DNA from 2 places in the Paraburkholderia sp. HP33-1 genome. Region 2 is predicted to be linked to the other one. Evidence: riboswitches for the same ligand, from Rfam matches in the RefSeq annotation. Region 2 holds a riboswitch; the other holds the start of a gene.

Region 1 (10,802 bases), on a different contig from region 2:
TGACCAAACCTTCCTTTCATTACTGTGTGAGGCTTCTTGATACTTTTGCTGTCAGCAGATTCCGCAGAATCCGCCGTCGCATTGCGCATCAAGCGCCCACACTTATCGGCTGTTAGTTTTTAAAGATCGGTCCGCACCACCCGCCGCACCTGAACTACCCGGCACCGCTTCGTTTGCGTCGCTGCGTCTGCAGCAGAGAAACGAGATTATGGAGAGCGGCCCGCACTCCGTCAATACCCTTCTCGCAATTTATTTAAAAAAGTTGAAGAGCTTAAAAATTGAGCATCGGCGGACGAAAACTTCAATTAGTTAGTCCTCCGATGGAATTCGTCTGTGGTCAAAAACTAACAAATCAAAACAGAGCGGACGCAACTTCCCCACAACCGTTCCCCAAATTAAAGTTTTACCCTCCGCCGCCGTCAACCAGATCTTCCCGCCACTCAAATTTGCTTCAGACTATGGAGACTCCCGTCGACGCACATGTCGAGGAAACCCCGCTCGCCGCTGCATCGCCGGCGCTCGAGCTTGATACGGTGCCGGTAGGCACGCCGCTCCCGTGGCCGATCGTCGCGGCCGACGGCACGCTGCTCTTCGCAAGCGCGGCGATCCTCGCGACCACCGAGGAGCGCGCGTTCCTGTTCCAACACTTCCACCCCCAACGAGGCGACCTGTTCGCGCTCGACGCACAACAACCGCCGGCGCCCGCGGCACAGCCTGAACACGCCGATGAGCTGACGCTCAGCGACATGCACCTCGATATCGGCGCATTGATCGGCATGCGCTCGCAGCTCGGCAGCGGCGCGCCGATGCTCCCGTGCCGCATCATCGGCTTCGCGCCGAATCATGCGCTGTTCGTCACGCCGCCGACGCAGCAAGGCCGGCCGCTGCCGCTCACGCTCGGCGAAAACGTCGAAATTGTCGCGATCGCGAGCCAGGCCGTGTTCCGTTTCGTCTGCACGGTCGAGGCGGTCTGCCGCCTGCCGTTCGACTATGTGGTGTTGTCGAGGCCAGGCGCGATTCGCCGGCTGCGCGAGCGCAAATCGATCCGCGTCCACGCGCACCTGCCTGTGCGGTTTGGCATCGGCGAGGCCGGCGACACGTACGAGGGCCTTGGACTTGCCAAGGGCATCAGCTCGCTCGGCATGTCGTTGAGTGCGTCATGGACACTCGGCGAGGTGGGCGAGCGGCTGCGCATCGCGTTTCGGTTGAGGTCAGCCGAATACGATACGGAGATCAAGACGACGGCCGTGATCCGCAACGTTCAGAAAGGCAAAACGCCTGGTGAGCCAAGCATGCATGGACTCGAACTGGATCAGCTCGATGCCGCCCAACAGATGGCGATGAAAGTGTTCGTGTTCGATCGCCAGGAAAATGTGCAGTACTGGTCCAATGATCTGAAATGAGCGGTATGGCTGAGACGTAACGCGCGCGGACGCAGCAGCGCAGACCGCACTGCGCCCGCATCTATCAGCCGATCAACTCTTCCGGCGTCAACCGCCGCGCCCCCCACGCACTAGCGAGCACTTCACAACGGCCGAGCCGTATCGCATCGCGCTCAAAATCGACAAATACGATTTCATCGGCATCGGCCGGACGCGCGGGTTCGTCGCGCGTGCGGCCGTCGGTCAGGATCCATAGCCAGCGCTGCTGGGCCGGCCGCCGCCGCGCGCTGCGCCCGAGCAGTTGCGCGGCGCTGCGCACACCTGACGCGAGCGGCGAGCCGCCGCCTCCGCCCACTGGCGCGAGCCATCGCTCGTTCCACCAGCGCGGCACCGCGGGGCCAAAGCGTACGTCCGCGCCCGCACCGCCGAAGCAGATCAACGCGGCCTCGGCGCGCATCGCGCTCGCCCGGTCGAACAATGCAATCAGCAGACCCTTCGCGAGCGCGAGGCGGTGGCCCGCCAGCATCGACCCGGAGCAATCGAGCACAAAACAATGCAGCACACCGCCGCGCGGCGTTTCACGAACGAAGCGCAGATGCTCTCGACGCAGCGTGCGCTCGCGCATCGCAGCGAGCGTCGGTGGCCATGCAATGCGCCTGCCCGGTTCGTCACGCGCCGTGTCGCGCGAACCCGTGCCCACGCCTTGCCGCCATCGAAAACCGCTGCGCGAGTCAGCGGCGGCGCCCTTCCGATGGCTCAGCGTTTTTTTGCGTCGAGCGGAATCACGCCTTTGACGGGCACTGCCGCCGCCGGCTCGGGCGGCATATAGCCCCAGTCGGTGTCGCTGGAAGACGTCGTAGAAGCCGCCTGATCGCCGGACGCGCTGCCAGCGTCGTCATGCGGCCGCGTTCCGCCCTGGTGCTGCCCCTGATCCGAGCGTTGCGCATCATGCTGACGCCGCCGATGAAGCAGCACCGCATCGGCAACGCGCTCCACATGCCGCACCGTCACCGCATCCTCCTGTTCGAATGCGGCCAGCGCGCGCGCCGCGCGCAGCATCACGAGATCGGCGCGCAGACCGTCGACGGCCGCGTCGATGCAAAGCGCGCTCACGCGCGCGTGGACGGCATCGTCGAACGACAGCAACGGCAGCGCGGCGCGTGCCGCGCGAATTCGCCGCACGTATGAAGCCTGCTGCTCCGCATGAGCGGCACGAAATCCGGTGGGATCATGATCGAACGCGAGCCGCGCCTTGACGATCGCCTGCCGCACCTGCGGCTCGAACGCGTTCTGCAACTCGACCATCAGACCGAAGCGGTCGATCAGCTGCGGCCGCAACTCGCCCTCTTCGGGATTCATCGTGCCGATCAGCACGAAGCTCGCGTCGTGACTATGCGACACGCCATCGCGTTCGACGGTATTCACGCCGCTCGCCGCCGCATCGAGCAATGCGTCGACGAGCGCATCGGGAAGCAGATTGACTTCGTCGACGTACAGCACACCGCGATGGGCCCTCGCGAGCAACCCGGGCGAGAAGCGCACGGAGCCGTCGCGCAACACGGTTTCGATATCGAGCGTGCCGATCAGGCGATCTTCGCTCGCGCCAAGCGGCAGATTCACGAGCTGCCCTTCCGGCAGCAGCTCGGCAAGCGCGCGCGCGGCGGTCGACTTTGCCGTACCGCGCGGCCCGCTAATCAGTACGCCGCCGAGGCCGGGATCGATCGCCGCGAGCAACAGTGCCTGCTGCAACGAAGCCTGGCCGATCAGCGCGGCAAACGGAAAAACCGGTCGCGCGCCCGATGCAACACCTGCGCCCTTCAAGTCGTCCGTTCCTCGCGTCGCTCCATTCATGTTTGCTTTCCTTCGATCTGCTGTTCGCTCGCGAGCAGATGCGTTTCAACCTGCTCGCGATAGTCGCCCGGTTGCTGCCACAAACCCCGCTGCATCGCTTCGAGCAAACGCTCGCAGACCGAATGCAGCGCATGGGGGTTGTGCCGCTGCATGAACGCGCGGGTATCGGCGTCGTTCAAATAAGCATCGGCAACGAGCGCGTATTGATGATCCGCGATCACGCGCGCGGTCGCGTCGTAGCCGTACAGATAGTCGACCGTCGCGGCGATCTCGGCCGCGCCCTTGTAGCCGTGCCGCTTCACGCCATCGAGCCATTTCGGATTGACCACGCGCGAGCGGATCACGCGCGCGATCTCCTCCTGCAACGTTCGCACGCGTGGCGCGGCCGGATTGCTGTGATCGGCGTGATAGACACGCGGCTGCTCGCCGGCCAGATGCCTTACGGCCGCGACCATGCCGCCCTGGAACTGGTAGTAGTCGTTCGAATCGAGCACATCGTGCTCGCGGTTGTCCTGGTTCTGCAGCACGACGTCCATTGCGGCGAGCCGTGCGCCAAACGCATGGTGCGCCTCCTCACCCGCGCTCTTCTGCGCGTACGCGTATCCGCCCCAGGCCTGATACGCGTTCGCGAGATCGGCGTCGGTCTGCCATTGGCGCGAGTCGATCATCTCCTGCAGACCCGCGCCATACGCGCCGGGCCGCGCGCTGAACACGCGCCAGCCGGCGCGCTTTCGTGCTTCGGCCGGGTCCATGCCGCGCGCAATCAACGCATCGCGTTCACGCTGCACGCGCACACGAATCGGATTCAGCTCCGGCGGTTCGTCGAGTTCGGCAACCGCTTGCACGGCCGCATCGAACAGATGCATCACGTTCGCGAACGCATCGCGGAAAAAACCGGATACGCGCAACGTCACGTCGATACGCGGCCGATCGAACGCGTCGATCGGCATGATCTCGAAGTCCGTCACGCGATGGCTGCCCGGCGCCCATTTCGGACGCACGCCGAGCAACGCGAGCGCCTGCGCGATATCGTCGCCGCCGGTGCGCATCGTCGCGGTGCCCCAGACCGACAGGCCGATCGCGCGCGGATAATCGCCGTGCTCCTGCAGATGCCGCTCGATCAGCTGCTGCGCTGACTTCAAGCCGAGTGCCCACGCGGCTTGCGTCGGCACCGCGCGCGTGTCGACCGAATAGAAATTGCGGCCGGTGGGCAACACGTCGGGCCGTCCGCGCGACGGCGAACCGCTCGGACCTGGCGGCACGAAACGTCCTTCGAGGCCGCGCTTCAGTTGCGTCATTTCCTGCGGGCCGCATGCGTCGAGACGCGGCAGCACGTCGTCGCGCAGGCGCGCGATCACCTGTTGCGTCTGCGGCAGACTTTCGTCGGCTACGGCTACCGCTACGCCTGGCGAACGATCCGCATCATCGAGATCGACACCGCACACGCCACGCAACAACCCGGCCGCGAGCAACTCCAAACGCTCGCGCGTATCGCCGTAATGGCGCCACGGCACATCGCTGACCCGCTGCAATACGTCGGGACGCGGGCCGTCCCACGCGGCCGCCCAGTCGACGGTCAACGGATCGAACAGATGATCCATGCGCAGATCGCGCGTCAGCGCGTCGATCAGTCCCGCCCGGCGGCCCTGACCATCGCCGATCGGAAAGCGCCCGAGCGCGAGCAGCGTATCGCGCCGCTGCACGCCGCGCGGCGACTGCCCAAACGTATGCAGGCCATCGCGAATCTGCGCTTCCTTCAGCTCGCACAGCCATGCATCGACACGTGTAAGCAGCGCGTCTTCGTCGTCCTGTCCGCTCGGCGCCGCGAGACTCAGCTCTTCGTGCAGCCGATGCTCGACGATCGTCGTCAGAATCGTGCGGCGCAGCAGCTTCGCACGACGCGGATCGACCATCAATGCTTCGTAGTATTCGTCGACCTGGCGTTCGAGATCCTGCAACGGCCCATAGTTTTCGGCGCGTGTGAGCGGCGGCATCAGATGATCGACGATCACCGCCTGCGCGCGCCGCTTCGCCTGGCTGCCCTCGCCCGGATCGTTGACGATGAACGGATACAGATGCGGCATCGGCCCGAGAATCAGATCGGGCCAGCACGCGTCGCTCAACGCGACGCTTTTTCCGGGCAGCCATTCGAGATTGCCGTGCTTGCCGACATGCACGATCGCGTCGATGCCGAACTGATGGCGCAGCCAAAAATAGAACGCGAGATACGCATGCGGCGGCACGAGCTCCGCGTCGTGATAGCTCGCGTAGTCGCCTTGCTCGCGCGAGCGCGAAGGCTGAATGCCGACAAACACCTGCCCGCAGCGCCAGCCGGCGATCATGAAGCGGCCGCGCCGCAGCGTCGGGTCCTGTTCGGGCCTGCCCCAGCGCGCGTTCAACGTGTCGCGCACGCTCGCCGGCAAGGCGTTGAAAGGCGCGAGATAGTCGTCGAGCGCGAGGCTTTGCAGGGCTGGACGCAGATCGCGCACCACGGGATCGTTGGTCACGCCCTCGGTCAGCCTGCTCAACAACGCATCGCCGTTTTCGGGCAATTCGCCGATCCGGTAGCCTTCATCGCGCAGCATCGACAGAATGCCGACCACCGACGCCGGCGTATCGAGCCCCACGCCGTTGCCGATGCGCCCTTCGCTCATCGGGTAGTTCGCGAGGATCAGTGCGACTTTCTTGTCGGCGTTATCGAGCGAACGCAGACGGCACCAGCGGCGGCTCAGCTCGGCGAGAAAACGCACCCGTTCGAGGTCGGGCTGATAGCGGACCACGTCGACCTGGGTATGCGCACAGCGATACGCGAGCCCCTTGAAGCTGATCGCGCGCGTGATGATGCGGCCGTCCACTTCGGGCAGCGCGATATGCATGGCAATGTCGCGCGAATTGAGACCATGGTTGTCCTTGAGCCAATCTTCGCGATTGCCGCCGCTCAGGATCACCTGAAACACCGGCGCGTCGCCGGCGAGCGCGAGCGGCTCGGGGTCGTCGATCGCGGACGCGGCGAACGCGGTCGTGTTCAGCACGAGCGCGACACCATGCTGCGCGCACAGCGACTGTACGACGTCGCGGCTCATTGCGTCCTTCAACGACGTGATCGCAAGCGGCAGCGGGTTGAGCCCTTGTGTTTCGAGCGCGTCGATCAACGCATCGAAGACCGCGGTATTGGCGGCCTGCAGATGCGCCTTGTAGAACAGGATCGCGACGACCGGCGCGTCCTGCCGCCAGCGCGCCTGCCAGTCGGCGACGGTGGGCGTATCGCGCTCGGGGTGATACAGCGAAGCGGCCGGCAACGCGCGCGGCGGCTCGGGCTCGCGTCCCCAGTCGAACGCGCGATACGCGATGCAGCGCAAGAACGCCTCGGCGTTCTGCGCTCCGCCTTCGCGCAGATAGCGCCACAGCTGCTGGCATAGCTCGGCGCTCGCGGTGCTGCGCGCAAGCAGGTTCGGGTCTTCCTGCAGGTCGCCGGAAAACATCGCGAGTGTCTGCTGTTTGCGCTGCGCGAGCGCGACCACCTGCTCGATGCCGTACGGCCAATAGGTTTCGCCGCCAAGATGATCGACCACGACGACGCGCGCGTGCTGCAACACGTCGTCGATATAGAAATCAACCGAGGCCGGTTGACGCAGATACGTGACGTTCGCGAGCCGCACGCTCGGGAAGCCGTCGCCGAGACGCGGCACCACGCTCGCAAGCAGCGACAGCGTGGTGTCGGCGGAACTGAGCACGACGATATCGGCGGGCTGCTGATCGATGCGGATCACGCCCTGTGTATCGTCGACGAAGCCGCCCGGCGTCGTGCGCAGCAGATGCATGCTGGTGCGCCCGTTATGCTGTCGCGATCGACGTTGCGCCGAGCGCCGCGTCGAACGCCTGTTGCAGCGCGTGCTGGTCGAGGTCCTCGCCGATCAGCACGAAGCGGCTCAACGCGCCTTCGCCATTTTCGCCCGCCTGCCAGCGCCGGTCGAAGTAGCTGTCGAAGCGCCGCCCCACGCCCTGGATCACGAGACGCATCGCCGCGCCAGGCAGCGCGGCGAAGCCTTTGACACGGTAAATCGTGTGGTTTTCGACGAGCGTCTGCAAGGCGGCGAGCGCCGCGTCGCGCGACGGCACCGAAGCCTGCACGACGACCGAATCGAATTCGTCGTGGTGGTGATCGGGGTCGTCGGCGGAACCGTGGTGGTCGTGACGCAGGTGAATCGTCTCTTCCGACGCCGCTTCGAGCCCCAGCAGCGTATGCAGATCGAGCTGTCCCTGGTGCGCGCGCACGATCTTCACCTGCGGCGGAATTTCTTCGCGGATCGCAGCTTCCACTTCACGCTGCTGCGCAGCGTCGATCAGATCGGTCTTGTTCAGAATCACCAGATCGGCCGCCGACAACTGGTCTTCGAATAGTTCGTGCAGCGGCGACTCGTGATCGAGATTCGGATCGGCCTTGCGCTGCGCATCGACGGCGACCGGGTTGTCGGCGAACTGGCCGCTCGCGGCGGCCGGGCCGTCCACCACCGTCACCACCGCATCGACCGTGAAGCCGTTGCGGATCTGCAGCCAGTTGAACGCCTGAACGAGCGGCTTCGGCAATGCGAGCCCCGACGTTTCGATCAGCACGTGATCGAGTTCATCGCGTCGCTCAGCGAGCTTTTCCATGACCGGGAAAAACTCTTCCTGCACGGTGCAGCACAGGCAACCGTTCGCGAGTTCATACAGTTGCCCTTCGGTCTCGACGCCGTTTTCATCGCAACCGATGCCGCAGCCCTTGAGGATTTCCCCGTCGATGCCGAGTTCGCCGAACTCGTTGACGATGACCGCGATGCGCTTGCCGCCCGCATGCTGAAGAATGTGCCGCAGCAGCGTAGTTTTGCCGCTGCCGAGAAAGCCCGTGACGATCGTGACGGGAATCTTGCGCAATTGAGTTTGCATCGTGAGGTCCATCCCTTGGCGCTGCACCGGCATGCCGTAAAGTCCACCCGTGCGTGTGCATCGGCTGGCGAAAGGCGCGAATGAAGCACGCGCACCACTGCCAGTGACCACAAAACACGGGGACGAACCACGGTATTGCCGAGACAACGGAAATACAGAAAGCGGAAGTGAGGTCATGAACGCGCCGCCGCATCCCCGCGGCATTCGTTCTGCTTCTTCGGGCCGGTATCCGGGCTGGCGAAAGCGCCGCTTCCCCTTCCCGGCCGAGTGGTTTCTCGACCAGTGGTGATATGTCGACGCGACCTTGCGCGGGGACATCGAAGCCGGCACTGCGGCGCCCGGCTATCGAGCCGGAACCGCTTTCGCTTACCGTTGCGGGGACAGCACAGGTTAGCCGCTCCAGAGCAGATGGCTCCCTGTTTCCCGTTTAACTGCATGCGCACGAACGCGCACGCGGGCACCCAAAGTGCGTGCGAGTGTAGGCCCGCGGCCCTGCGCAGTCAAGGAACGCAGGGTGCCGGAAAGCACCGCCGACGCTTATCCGGCAAGGCGCCATGTGCTATCGTATGCGCGCGTTTGGTGCCCGCACATGCGCTCGCGTGTGCAGTTAAACGGGAAACAGGCAGCGCTTTACGCGTTCAACCTGTGCTGTCCCCGCAACGGTAAGCGACCTGCGGCGCGCGATTCGATCCTGCCTTCGATTCCGACGTGCCGCGCATGCGTTTTTTGATGCCACTGTCCCGCGCAAACGGGAACGGGAAGGCGAAGCGCGTGAGGTCGCCAGCCCGGATACCGGCCAGACGCGGAGGCGGCGCCGGATGCATCCGTGCATCGAGTTGCGCCGCCGGCCGCTGGAATCCGCGGGGAACGGATGTGAAGGCGTTCAAGCGCGACATCGCGCGTTTCGTGGCGTTTTTTCTGGTGAATTCGCCGCGAGCCGCGCGTGGGCGCGCCCGATTTCGCAGTACCGCATGACCTCTATCTCGACCACCGCGCACGCTGTCGCGCGCCGCTTCTCTTCTCCCCCCACAGCATGGCGCGCGCCATGCACGCCGCGATGACGCGCGCCTGGCTGATCGGCGCCGGGCCCGGCGACGTCGAGCTGATGACGCTGAAGGCTACCCGCGCGCTCGCCCAGGCGGACGTCGTGCTCGTCGACGATCTGGTGAATCCCGAGGTGCTGCAGTTCGCGCGCGCCGACGCGCAAGTCGTGTACGTCGGCAAGCGCGGCGGCCATCCGTCGACGCCGCAAGCGGATATCGTCGCGCAAATGCTCGAGCATCTGCACGCGGGGCGCAGCGTTGCGCGGCTCAAAGGTGGCGATCCGTTCGTGTTCGGCCGCGGCGGCGAAGAGTTGCAGGCGCTGCAGGCCGCGGGTATCGACGCCGACGTGATCAACGGCATCACGGCCGGCATCGCCGCGCCGGCGACGCTCGGCATTGCGGTCACGCATCGCGACTACGCGCAGGGCGTCGTGTTCGTCACGGGCCACGGCGCCGGCAGCGGTGAGCCCGACTGGGCCGCGCTCGCCGCGACGCGCATGACGCTTGTGATCTATATGGGCATGCGGCGGCTCGGCGACATCGCCGACGCGTTGCTCGCCGCCGGCATGTCTGCCGATATGCCCTGCGCGGCGATCGAATCGGCGACGCGGCCCGAGCAGCGTCACGTGCTTACGCCGCTGCGCGAGTTTGCCGATGCCGTCACGCGAGCGCGGCTCGGCTCGCCGGCGATCGTCGTGATCGGCCGCGTGGCGTCGCTCGCGCTTGCGCGTGATGCGGCCCAACGCGACGCACGCTCGATGAAAACGCTGAGCGTCGGCATCGGTTGCCGCTTGCACAGCGAAGCCGCTGATATCGAAACTGCCGTGCGCGCAGCGCTCGGATCGAATGACTTCGCGCAGATCCGCACCATCGCGACGATCGACACCAAAGTCAACGAAGCAGGCCTGCTCGAATTCTGCTCACGCCATCAGCTACCGCTGCAACTGTTCAGCCGCGAGCAGATCGCCGCCGTACCGGTCGCGTCGCCGTCGGTGGCCGCGCATGCGCATCTCGGCGTCGACGGTGTGTGCGAGCCGTGCGCGCTGTTGGCCGCAGGAGCGTCAAACACCGCGACAACCGCGCAACATGCACGTCTCGTCGTACGCAAGACCGCGCACGGCGGCGTCACCGTGGCGATCGCAGCGGCGAACCACGCCGCGCCCCCATTCCATCCCGCCCCTCAAGACCAGGACCCCCGATGAAAACCGATACCGAATCGCATCAACGCATGACCGAACGCCGCCGCGAAGGCCACGAAAAGAAACAGGCCAGCGCGACCGTCGAAAAAGGCCTGCTGATCGTCAACACCGGCACCGGCAAGGGCAAGAGCACGGCCGCGTTCGGCATGGCCGTGCGCGTGCTCGGCCACGGCATGCGGCTCGGCGTCGTGCAGTTCATCAAGGGCGCGCTGCATACGTCCGAGCGCGACTTCCTTGGCGCAATCGCGCAATGCGATTTCGTGACGATGGGCGACGGCTACACCTGGAACACGCAGAACCGCGAGGCCGACATGGCGACCGCGCGCAAGGGCTGGAACGAAGCGCGACGGATGATCGAAAGCGGCGATTACCAGATGGTGATCCTCGACGAGCTGAACACC
Region 2 (10,802 bases):
AAGAGCGGCGCGGCGAAGGGCGCGACCGGCCGTCCGGTGCCGCTGCTCACGCAGTTCCTGATCGATCGCGCCGGGCAATGACGCAGTGCAGTAAGCGCGCGCACCGCGCGCGGCAAGCGTGGCGGAGCGGCCGATGACGAAAATCGACTTTCACTCGAACGTCGGCGATTCGCTGTCGTATGCATGCCGCCTCGCGCGCAAGGCGTATCTGGCGGGCCAGCCGCTCGTGGTGCTGGCCGAGCCCGCGCGCCTGCGCGCCTTCGACGAAATGCTGTGGACCTTCGCGCCGCTCGAGTTCGTGCCGCACTGCATGGCGGGCACGTCGCTTGCGGCCGACACGCCTGTCGTGCTGGCCACGAATCTCGACGACGTGCCGCATCATCAGGTGCTGCTCAATCTCGGCGCGACGGTGCCGGCGCAGTTCGCGCGCTTCGAAAGATTGCTCGAAGTGGTCGGTAACGCACCCGAGGAACTCGCTGCGGGCCGCGAGCGCTATCGCTTCTATCGCGATCGCGGCTATCCTTTGACCAACTACAAGCAGGGCGGCTAGCTTCGTTTCGCTGCGCGTCGGGGCCGACGACGGTCGACGGCGATCGGGGAACGCCACGCGCACACTGCCTGCCCTGGCTTCGACTCAAACACGGAGAGCGCACGTGTCCGACCCCCAAGATGATTCAATTCCGGTCCTGAACGAGATCCTCGTGCCGGGCCGCGCGCGCGAGGCATCGGGCGATGCCGCCGCGCCCGCCCCCCAGCCAGGCGCCGAGCCCGCACCCGCGGCGCCGCGCGAGCCCGCTTTCCATACGGAGCCCGCGGTCGTGCCGCCGCCCGCGCATCAGACCGAACCGACGTTGACGCCTGAGCCCGCGCAGGCGGCCGGGTATGAGCCTGTCGCGCAGACCGGGCTTTATCGGGCGCACGTGGCCGATCACACGCACGCGAGAAGGTACACGCGTCCGCATCACGGCATTCACCCGCGACATGGGCATGAGGGCGGGCATGAAGAAATGGAAGTCTCGCCCGGTGTGTTCGACCGTACCGAGCCCTTCATACCGCTCGAAGCCGGCGCGACGGTGCCGCCGGATCTCGGTCATGAAGGCACGCACGAAGCCGCTCCCGCCGAGCCCGCACTCGATGCCGATGCGATCGCCCAACGTCTGCACGGACGTTTCCAGCGTTTTCTGACGGGAGAGGGGCGCGGCATCATCGAGGCGCGCTGCCGCGATGCGGTGCAGCAACACACGAGTCTGCTCGTGAGTCAGATCACGCGCGAAGTCGCGCAAACGCTCGAAGCCGAGATGACAGACTGGGTGCGTGAAGCGGTGGAAGAAGAGGTCGCGCGGCGCTCACGTTGATGGCGCGAGGCGCGGCCTTCATCGGCGACACAAGACGTCCGTTATTTGAGCGTCAACACCCAGGCCGCCAGCGTGGCCGCCTGATCCGGCGTGAGCTGAGTGTTCGCCGGCATCGGCACGGTTCCCCATACGCCGGTGCTGCCATCGAGGATCTTGTGCTTCAGGTAGGTCGCGGCGTCCTCACGTCCTGCATAGCGGGCTGCGACATCGTGCAGCGAGGGTCCCATGAACGGGCGCGTGACCGAGTGGCAGCTCATGCAGTTCTTCTGCTGTGCAAGCGCGAGGCCGGCTGCTTCGGCATGGGCGGCGGGACTGGCTGCGCTCAATGTGGCGGCGAGCGCAACAATGGCTGCTACGGCTGCGTACGACATCGATTTCATTATGGTCTCCGCCAGTGCAGATGCCCGGCTCGTGGTGCACGCATTATAAGAGCAAAGGGGCGCACGGTTTTCCGGGCGCCCCTTTGCGTTTCTGCGTAGCGTGGCGGCGGGTTTGCCACTGTGACCGTGATCAGCCCGTCACCGCCCCCCGATTCGCCGGCTGCGCGAGCGCGAAATACTTCGCCATCACGCCGCGTGTGTAGCGCGGCTTCGGAGCCTGCCACACGGCGCGGCGGCGCTGCAGCTCGGCGTCGTCGATGTTCAGTTGCAGCAGCAGCCGGTGCGCGTCGATCGTGATCGAATCGCCTTCCTGCACGAGCGCGATCGTGCCACCGACGAACGCTTCCGGCGCGACGTGTCCGACCACCATACCCCAGGTGCCGCCCGAGAAGCGGCCGTCGGTGATGAGCCCGACCGATTCGCCGAGTCCCTTGCCGATGATCGCCGAGGTCGGCGCGAGCATCTCCGGCATGCCGGGGCCGCCCTTCGGGCCCAGGTAGCGCAGCACGACGACGTCGCCGGCGACGATCCTGTCGGCGAGGATCGCTTCGAGCGCGCTCTGCTCGTCGTCGAACACGCGGGCCGGGCCCGTGATGACCGGGTTCTTCAGCCCCGAGATCTTGGCGACCGCACCGTGTTCGGCGAGATTGCCCTTCAGAATCGCAAGATGGCCCTCCGCGTAGAGCGCCTTGTCGATCGGGAAGATCACCTGCTGGTCGCTGCGCGGTTTGCCGGGCACGTCTTTCAGTTCCTCGGCGATCGTTCTGCCGGTGATCGTGATGCAATCGCCGTGCAGAAGCCCGGCGTCGAGCAGGATCTTCAGCACCTGCGGGATGCCGCCCGCCTTGTGCAGATCGGTGGCGACATACTGGCCCGACGGCTTCAGGTTGCAGATCACCGGCACTTTCTTGCGCATGCGCTCGAAGTCCTCGATCGTCCATTCGACCTCGGCCGCGTGCGCGATCGCCAGATAGTGGAGCACCGCGTTGGTCGAGCCGCCGGTCGCCATGATCACGGCGACCGCGTTTTCGATCGACCGCTTCGTGATGATGTCGCGCGGCTTCAGATCCTTCTTGACCGCTTCGACGAGCACGCGCGCCGACTCCGCGGCCGAGTCGACCTTCTCCTGATCGGGGTTCGCCATCGTCGACGAATACAGCAGCGACATGCCGAGCGCCTCGAACGACGAGCTCATCGTGTTGGCCGTGTACATGCCGCCGCACGAACCGGTCGACGGACACGCGTTCTTCTCGATACCCTCGAAGTCCTCCTGCGACATGCGGCCGGCCGTGAATTCGCCGACCGCTTCGAACGACGACACGATCGTCAGATCGGTGCCCTTCCAGTTGCCCGGACGGATCGTGCCGCCGTACACGTAGATGCCCGGCACGTTCATGCGCGCGAGGCCGATCATGCCGCCCGGCATGTTCTTGTCGCAGCCGCCGATCACGACCACCCCGTCCATCCATTGACCCTGCACGCAGGTCTCGATGCAGTCGGCGATCACTTCGCGCGACACGAGCGAGTACTTCATGCCCTCGGTGCCCATCGACATCCCGTCCGAGATCGTCGGCGTGCCGAAGGTCTGCGGGTTCGCGTCGGCGCGCTTGATCGCGGTGACGGCCGCGTCGGCTAGACGCTGCAGACCGGCGTTGCACGGCGTGATCGTCGAGTGGCCGTTGGCGACGCCGATCATGGGTTTGTCGAAATCCTCCTTCTGGTAGCCGAGCGCGTAGTACATCGAGCGATTCGGTGAACGCGCGATGCCTTGCGTGATGTTCTTCGAACGACGGTTGTAGGCCATGGGGATCTCCCGGTCTGTCGGTTCTGACGGATGCGCGCTGCGGCTTGTGCGCGCATTCGTTCAGTGTAGTGCCGTCGCGCCTCGCGAACAGGCGGTTTTGCCTGGAGTGTGTCGCGTGTATTATTCCGCGCTGTTCAGGTCGTAAAATGTATTAATCATGCTGCCAACGATCCCCGACCTGCGCCAGTTGCGCTACTTTGTCACCGTCGCCGAGGAGAAGCACTTCGGGCGCGCGGCCGCGCGTCTGTCGATGACGCAGCCGCCGCTGTCGCAGGCCATCCGCGCGTTGGAGGAGACGCTTGGCGTCGAGCTGTTCGCGCGCACCAAGCGCTCGGTCGAGCTGACGGCGGTCGGCGCCGATCTGCTGCCCGAGGTGCAGCGGCTGCTCGCGGCCGCCGAAGGGCTGAGGCCGCTTGCGCAGAGCCTCGCGCGCGGCGAGGCGGGCGTGCTGTCGCTGGCGTTCGTGTCGACCGCGGATTACGGCCTGCTGCCGCTCCTGCTGCGCGATTTCGGCGTGCGGCATCCGCGCGTGCGGCTCGAGTTGACCGAGGCGACCAGCGACGTGCAGGTCGAGGAGCTGGTGGCCGGGCGTATCGACGCGGGTCTCGTGATCGCGCCGCTGCCGTCGCGGCACGCGGCGCAACTATCGTGGTTGCCGATCGCGCGCGAGCCGCTCGTGATCGCGATGTCGACGGAAATGGCTCAGCGGGTGCAGGGCGGCGTGAACACCTGCGACAGCCCCGCCGCCGAATGGCTCGACACCCCCGTCAGCCTGCGCGATCTCGCCGATGCGCCGCTCGTGATCTTCCCAAGACGTCTCGCGCCAGGCTTTTATGACATCATTATGGATTGCTACGGCGTCGCGGGCCTCGCGCCGCGGATCGGCCAGGAGGCGATCCAGATGCAGACCATCGTCAGTCTCGTGTCGGCCGGCATGGGCGTCGCACTGGTGCCGCAATCGTTGCGTAACCTGCGCCGCACGGGTGTCGTCTACCGGCCCCTGTCGGAGTCGGTGCCCGCGATCGAGACCGGCCTCGTCTGGCGTACCGACGAAGTCAGTCCGGTGCTGGCGGGCTTTATCGATATCGTGCGCGCGCATGCGGCGAGCGTCGCGTCGCGTGTATAGATCGCGCTTCTGATTCCCTGTAAAAACTGCTTCCGAACCTGAACTGCCCATAATTACACGATGCTCATTCACCCCAATTTCGACCCGGTCGCCATTCATCTAGGGCCGCTCGCCGTGCGCTGGTATGGCCTGATGTACCTCGTGGCGTTCGTCGCGGCGATCGTCGTCGCACGGCTGCGGCTGCGTCTGCCGTATGTCGCCGCGCAAGGCTGGACCGCGAAGGATATCGACGACATGCTGTTCTACGGCGTGCTGGGCACGATCCTCGGCGGACGGCTCGGCTATGTGCTGTTCTACAAGGCGAGCTTCTATTTCGCGCATCCGCTCGACATCGTCAAGGTGTGGGAGGGCGGCATGTCGTTTCACGGCGGCTTTCTCGGCGTGACGCTCGCGATGATCCTGTTCGCGTATCAGCGCAAGCGCTCGTGGCTGCAAGTCACCGACTTCGTCGCGCCGATGGTGCCCACGGGCCTCGCGGCCGGGCGTCTCGGCAACTTTATCAACGGCGAGCTGTGGGGTCGCGTGACCGATCCGTCCGCGCCGTGGGCGATGCTGTTCCCGGGCGCCGCACCCGACGACGCCGCGTGGCTCACCGCGCATCCGCAACTGGCCGCGCAATGGCATCTGAACGAAGTGTTCGCGCAATATCACATGCTGCCGCGGCATCCGTCGGAACTGTACGAAATCGCGCTCGAAGGCGTGGCGCTGTTCTTCGTGCTGATCTTCTTCTCGCGCAAGCCGAAGCCGCTCGGCGCGATTTCCGCGATGTTCCTGATCGGCTACGGCCTCGCACGCTTCACGGTCGAATTCGCGCGCGAGCCGGACGATTTCCTGGGCCTGCTGGCGATGGGGCTGTCAATGGGCCAGTGGCTGTCGCTGCCGATGATCCTCGCGGGCATCGGCCTGATGGTGTGGGCGTATCGCCGGGGGCGTCGCGAGCCGGCGCAGGCGGTTGGTGCGAACTGAGCCACGCACGCTCGGGTAGCGCAGCAAGCGCTGCATAAAAAAACGCCACGGCATCGTGGGATGCCGTGGCGTTTCTATTTGCGCTTGCGCATCACTTCATCTGCACCGACCCCGACACGTTGACCGTCACGGTCGACGTGCCGCCTTCGATTGGCATCGGCGCGCCCTTGGCGTCGGCACCCATCGCGCGCGCGCTCATCATCATCATCGGACGCGGCATCACGCCGCTGTGACTCACGTTGACCTCGCGGATCGAATAGCCGCTAAAGCCGAATGCCTGCGAGGACGACGCGGCCTGCTCGCGAAACGACTTGATCGCTTCGCCGCTGAGCCTTTGTTCCGCGGCGCGCTGCGCTTCCGGTGACAGCGAGAAGCGTACGTTGCCGACTTGCATGATCGATGCCATTTGTCCGGCAAGCTTCGATGCAGCCGCGAAGTCGCGCGATTCGAGCACGACTTCCGTACGGCCGCGCCACGTCGAGATGCGTCCGTCGCGGTCGGTCGATGGGAAGATCGAGAACGCGCCCGAGCGTGCCGTCACGCCGGCGACGCCGCGCGCTTTCTGCAACGCCGCATCGGCGCGTTCGTTCAGTGTCGACGTCAGCGACGACGGCTCGCTCGCTTCCTGCTCGTAAAACAGCGTGATTTCGACTTCGTCCTGCGGGACTTCCGCGCTCGCCTGCGCATTCAGCGACAGCACGCCCGCAGGCTGCGGCATCATGCTTTGCGCGCGAGCGAGAACCGGGTTCAGTGCAAGTGCGACAGGCGCGCCAAAGGCGAACGCGAGTGCGAGGGCCCGTGCGGTTTTTTTCGTCATGGCTGGACTCCTTGTTTGAACAGGTGGTGCACGTTCGACGCGCGCGCCGCGCGCTGACGCGATGTTTGACAGATGCGCTGGCGAAAGGGTATGGATGCCGTCGAGCAGTTAGGCCGAGCGATCGCGTTTCGGCAACCGATTAGGCGCGCGTGACCGAGGCTTGGTTCCCCAATTAGCGCATCGCCGCCGCACCGGAAATGATGGCCTGAGCGCGCTCACGACATGTGCCGCGCCGCGCGTTCGCCGTTAAACCAGCTGTTTAGTGATGAAGCGCCATTCGGCTTCCGTCACGGGCGTGATTGACAGACGGTTGCCTTTGGCTAGCACGCGCATATCCTCCAACTCGGCATGCTCGCGCAAGGCAGCAAGCGAAATCAGCGGAATTTTCTTTTTGAACACGACGTCGACGAGTAACCAGCGCGGCGTTTCCGGCGACGACTTCGCGTCGTAGTACGGACTCTTCTTATCGAACTGGGTCGGGTCTGGATAAGCGGTCGACGACACTTCCGCGATGCCCGCAATGCCGGGCTCCGGACAGCTCGAATGATAGAAGAGCACGCCGTCGCCGATCTGCATCACGTCGCGCATGAAGTTGCGCGCCTGATAGTTGCGCACGCCGGTCCACGGCAAGGTGCGATGCGGTGCGTTGGCGAGATCGTCGATGCTTGCCTCGTCCGGTTCGGACTTCATCAGCCAGTAGCGCATGAATCAGAGTGAGCGTGTGAGGTTGAACGAGGCACGGGAGGGGCAGGCGCGTGCAGAAAAGCCCTTGAAAAAGGCCCTCAAACGAAAAACGGCTGCCAAAGAAAAAACGGCACCGAACCGAAGTCCGGTGCCGTTCCAGATAAGGTCCCCGCCTTAGCCGCTAGGCCGGCATCCTGAACCGAGGGTTCAGAATTGGTCGCAGTTAGCAACACTTCGGGTACATCAGACAGAGTGACGCGCACGCCCGTGCTACAAATTTCCGCAACCGTGCACATGGCATTGGTTCAAGGAATATATGACCTTGGCGAACCAGGCAGGGAAGCAAACTAGTAAAGCTACAACACACCAACCTTTGAACACGCGACCGGTTCGACACCGGCCTGCTACTGCTTACTGCAAGCTGTACTGTTGAATCACAGTACCTAGCTGTTCGTTCATTTGCTGCATTGTACGCCGGATTTCTTCAGCGGGAAATGCTTCTCCGTGTCGCACGCTGCTTTGCAGCTTAAGCAGTTCCGATGCCAGTGACAGTGCAGCCATCACGGCAATGCGATCCGTGCCGCGCATGTTGCTGCCGCTGCGGATCTTCTTCATCTCGGCGTCGACGCGCGCGACCGCTTCGAGCAGCGCGCCTTCCGTTTCCGGCGAGCAGGCGAGACGATAAGGTACGTCGAGAATCGATACTTCGATCTGCTTGGTGGTCATGCGTTTTCTCCGTGGCGGCTTACGTCGCTTTCCGCTTCCTCGTGTTCGGGCTGGGCGGACTCGAGCAGATCGAGCTGGTTATCCGGTTCGCTGCTCGCGCGTGCGCGCGGCAATTTCTCGAGAATCGCATTCAGGCGCACCTGAGCGTCGTCGATCTTGGCGGACAGAGCGTCGCGTTCCGCCTGCAGTGCATTGCGCTCTTCGCGCAATTGCGCGAGCTCCGCGTGCGTTGCTTCTACTTCGGCACGCGTTTGCGCGAGTTGCTCTTCGAGCGCGAGCCGCGCTTCGTGGTGGCGCTGGCTGATCGCAATCAGCTTGCCGATATTCTGGGAGAGTGATTCGAGTTCGGTGAGCATGTGCTGCGTCCTCTAAAGACATCGCATTTTAGCGCGGAATATTACAGGTTCCGACAATTGTCTCGTTTCGAGACGTAACAGCATCGCTTCGTACGCGTTCGCTCCGTCTCATGTTGTCGACCATAAGATAAAAAACCGGACATCTATCGGACAATAATCTGCATTCAACAGAACGGATTGCGTACCGCCTGACCTTTCTTGACGCCCCGCGAGGCCGCTCCTAAACTTCCCGCACTCTGGTGCCCGCGCGCTTGTCGGTGCGGGCAGTTAAACGGGAAGCAGGGCGCGCGGTACCAAAACAGATGCGCGAACCTGTGCTGCTCCGCAACGGTAAGCGAGGGCATGTGCTGTGCTCATGCAGGTCGGTCCTGGTCGCAGGTTCGAAGTTCAACATGCGAGTGTGCCACTGCGCGTCACGCGTGGGAAGGCGGGATTGACGTGTCGTAGCCCGGATACCGGCCAGACATAAGGGACGTCCCCCCACGAAAACGTTAAACAAAGGGGCGCCTCGTGACGCGTCGGCCTGCGAGAATGCAGGCCGCGCACGCTATCCAAAGGAATGTCGTCCCATGCTGTCCCCTGTCGCGATAGAGACGCCGCGCCCGATGAACGCGAAACGCGCAGCGGCGATCTGGCTCGGGCTCGCGCTCGTCGCCGTAGCGGTGCTCGGCGCGTCCCTCGTGCTCGGCAGCGTGCCGCTCGCGCCATCGCGCGTGCTGGCGGCGCTCGTGCCTGCGCACACGTTTGGCGGCGCGGGCACCGACGATCTCGCCGGCGAAATCGTACGTACGTTGCGCTTGCCGCGCGCGCTCGCGGGCTTCGCGTGCGGCGCGTTGCTCGCGCTCGCCGGCGCGCTGCTGCAGGTGCTGCTGCGCAATCCGCTGGCCGAGCCGTATGTGCTCGGCGTGTCGGGCGGCGCGGCAAGCTTTGCGCTCGTCGCGATGATCGCGGGCGGCGCATGGTGGATCGTCGATGCGAGCGCGTTCGCGGGTGCGCTCGTGTCGATCCTGCTGGTGCTCGGTCTTGCGCGTCGCGAACTATGGCGCGGCGAGCCGCAGGACACATCGCCGCGTTTGCTGTTGACCGGCGTGGTGATCGCGGCGGGGTGGGGCGCGTTGATCACGCTGCTGCTCAATCTCGCGCCCGACAGCCGTCTGCGCGGCATGTTGTTCTGGCTCACCGGCGACCTCAACGGCGGGGCGCTACCGTGGACCGCGCTGATCGCGCTCGCGCTCGTGTTGCTCGCGATCGTGCCGGCCGCACCACGTCTGAACGTGCTGCTGCGTGGCGACGCGGCCGCACAGGCATTAGGCGTCGCGGTGATGCCGCTGCGTTTGCGCGTGTATCTGGTTGCCTCGCTCGCCGCGGCCGCGGCGGTGACGACCGCGGGCACGATCGGCTTCGTCGGTCTCGTCGTGCCGCACGTGCTACGGCTCGCGTTCGGCAACGATCAGCGCATGCTGCTGCCGGCGGCCGCGCTCGGCGGCGGTGTCGCAGTGATGGGCGCGGATCTGATCGCGCGTACCGCGATCGCGCCCGCGCAATTGCCGGTCGGCGTGATTACGTCGCTGGTCGGCGTGCCGGTCTTTCTATGGATGCTGCTCAGGCGCCGCCGATGATGCGAGCCCACGACAGCGCCACCTCTTCCGTGCTGAGCGCGCAACGCCTGACGTTGCGCGCCGGTGCGCGCACCTTGCTCGACGCGTTCACGCACACGTTCTACGCGGGCGAAATCTGGTGTATCGCCGGGCCGAACGGCGCGGGCAAGACGACCTTGCTGTCGACGCTGGCAGGCCTGTTGCAGCCGGCCTCGGGCCATGTCGAACTCGATGGCGCGCGCGTGGCCGACTGGCAACCGCTCCCGCTCGCACGGCGTCGCGCGCTGATGCCGCAAAGCGCGGCCGATGCGTTCAGCGCGAGTGTGCTCGACATCGTGCTGCTGAACCGCTTCCCGCATCTGGGCGGCTGGGGCTGGGAGCGTGACGAGGATCGCGCGGCCGCGCAAGCGGCGCTCGAACGACTCGGTCTCGCGGACTTCGCCGCGCGCGACGTGCTGTCGCTATCGGGCGGCGAGCGTCAGCGCGTCGCGCTCGCGGCCGTGCTGTGCCAGGACGCGCCGCTGTTGTTGCTCGACGAACCGTTGTCCCATCTCGACCTGCATCATCAGATCGACTGCCTCGAAGCACTCACGGCATGGACGCGCGAACCACGCCGTAGTGTGCTGTTCTCATGTCACGATCTGAATCTCGCGCGCCGCTTCGCGACGCACGCATTGCTGCTCGACGGCGCGGGCGGCGCGTATGCGGGTCCGGCGCGCGAGGTGCTGACGCCCGCGCTGACGAGCCGCGCGTTCGGCTATCCGCTGATCCTGATTCGCGATGGCGAGCACGAGGCGCTGATTCCCGCGCCGCGCCCGCGTCACGAATCGCCTGCCGGTCATGACATATAGTCAGGCTGATTATTGACTCTTATTTCCTGTTTCGATCACACCTATGACTCGCTTCCCACTCCCGGCCGGTTTGCCCGCGGTCGCTCCGCTCGATCAAACTCTGCGAGCCGAACTGCAACGGATCATCGATACGCGCACT

The links. A riboswitch is a leader RNA that binds a small molecule or an ion and turns the genes downstream of it on or off. The one in region 2 is predicted to bind cobalamin.
Region 1: it holds a riboswitch for cobalamin, as region 2 does, so the genes downstream of both, cobA (uroporphyrinogen-III C-methyltransferase) here and L0U81_RS03745 (FecCD family ABC transporter permease) in region 2, are expected to answer to the same signal.

Annotation. Positions count from the first base shown of each region.
Region 1 covers NZ_JAJEJR010000002.1:1,272,107-1,282,908, forward strand. The annotation lists gene L0U81_RS21750 (flagellar brake protein) at 459-1,403, shown strand; gene L0U81_RS21755 (vWA domain-containing protein) at 1,468-2,082, opposite strand; gene L0U81_RS21760 (ATP-binding protein) at 2,139-3,233, opposite strand; gene cobN (cobaltochelatase subunit CobN) at 3,230-7,054, opposite strand; gene cobW (cobalamin biosynthesis protein CobW) at 7,068-8,159, opposite strand; cobalamin riboswitch at 8,363-8,639, opposite strand; cobalamin riboswitch at 8,720-8,974, shown strand; partial or broken gene cobA (uroporphyrinogen-III C-methyltransferase) at 9,217-9,942, shown strand; gene L0U81_RS33720 (cobalamin biosynthesis protein) at 9,961-10,404, shown strand; gene cobO (cob(I)yrinic acid a,c-diamide adenosyltransferase) at 10,401-10,802, shown strand, end outside.
Region 2 covers NZ_JAJEJR010000001.1:806,218-817,019, forward strand. The annotation lists gene L0U81_RS03685 (leucyl aminopeptidase) at 1-81, shown strand, start outside; gene L0U81_RS03690 (DNA polymerase III subunit chi) at 134-550, shown strand; gene L0U81_RS03695 (DUF2486 family protein) at 654-1,355, shown strand; gene L0U81_RS03700 (c-type cytochrome) at 1,397-1,735, opposite strand; gene ilvD (dihydroxy-acid dehydratase) at 1,866-3,539, opposite strand; gene L0U81_RS03710 (LysR family transcriptional regulator) at 3,697-4,665, shown strand; gene lgt (prolipoprotein diacylglyceryl transferase) at 4,726-5,631, shown strand; gene L0U81_RS03720 (SIMPL domain-containing protein) at 5,723-6,448, opposite strand; gene L0U81_RS03725 (EVE domain-containing protein) at 6,695-7,153, opposite strand; RNA gene ssrS (6S RNA) at 7,295-7,476, opposite strand; gene L0U81_RS03735 (cell division protein ZapA) at 7,544-7,858, opposite strand; gene L0U81_RS03740 (ATPase) at 7,855-8,214, opposite strand; cobalamin riboswitch at 8,435-8,692, shown strand; gene L0U81_RS03745 (FecCD family ABC transporter permease) at 8,784-9,833, shown strand; gene L0U81_RS03750 (ABC transporter ATP-binding protein) at 9,830-10,663, shown strand; gene cobT (nicotinate-nucleotide--dimethylbenzimidazole phosphoribosyltransferase) at 10,707-10,802, shown strand, end outside.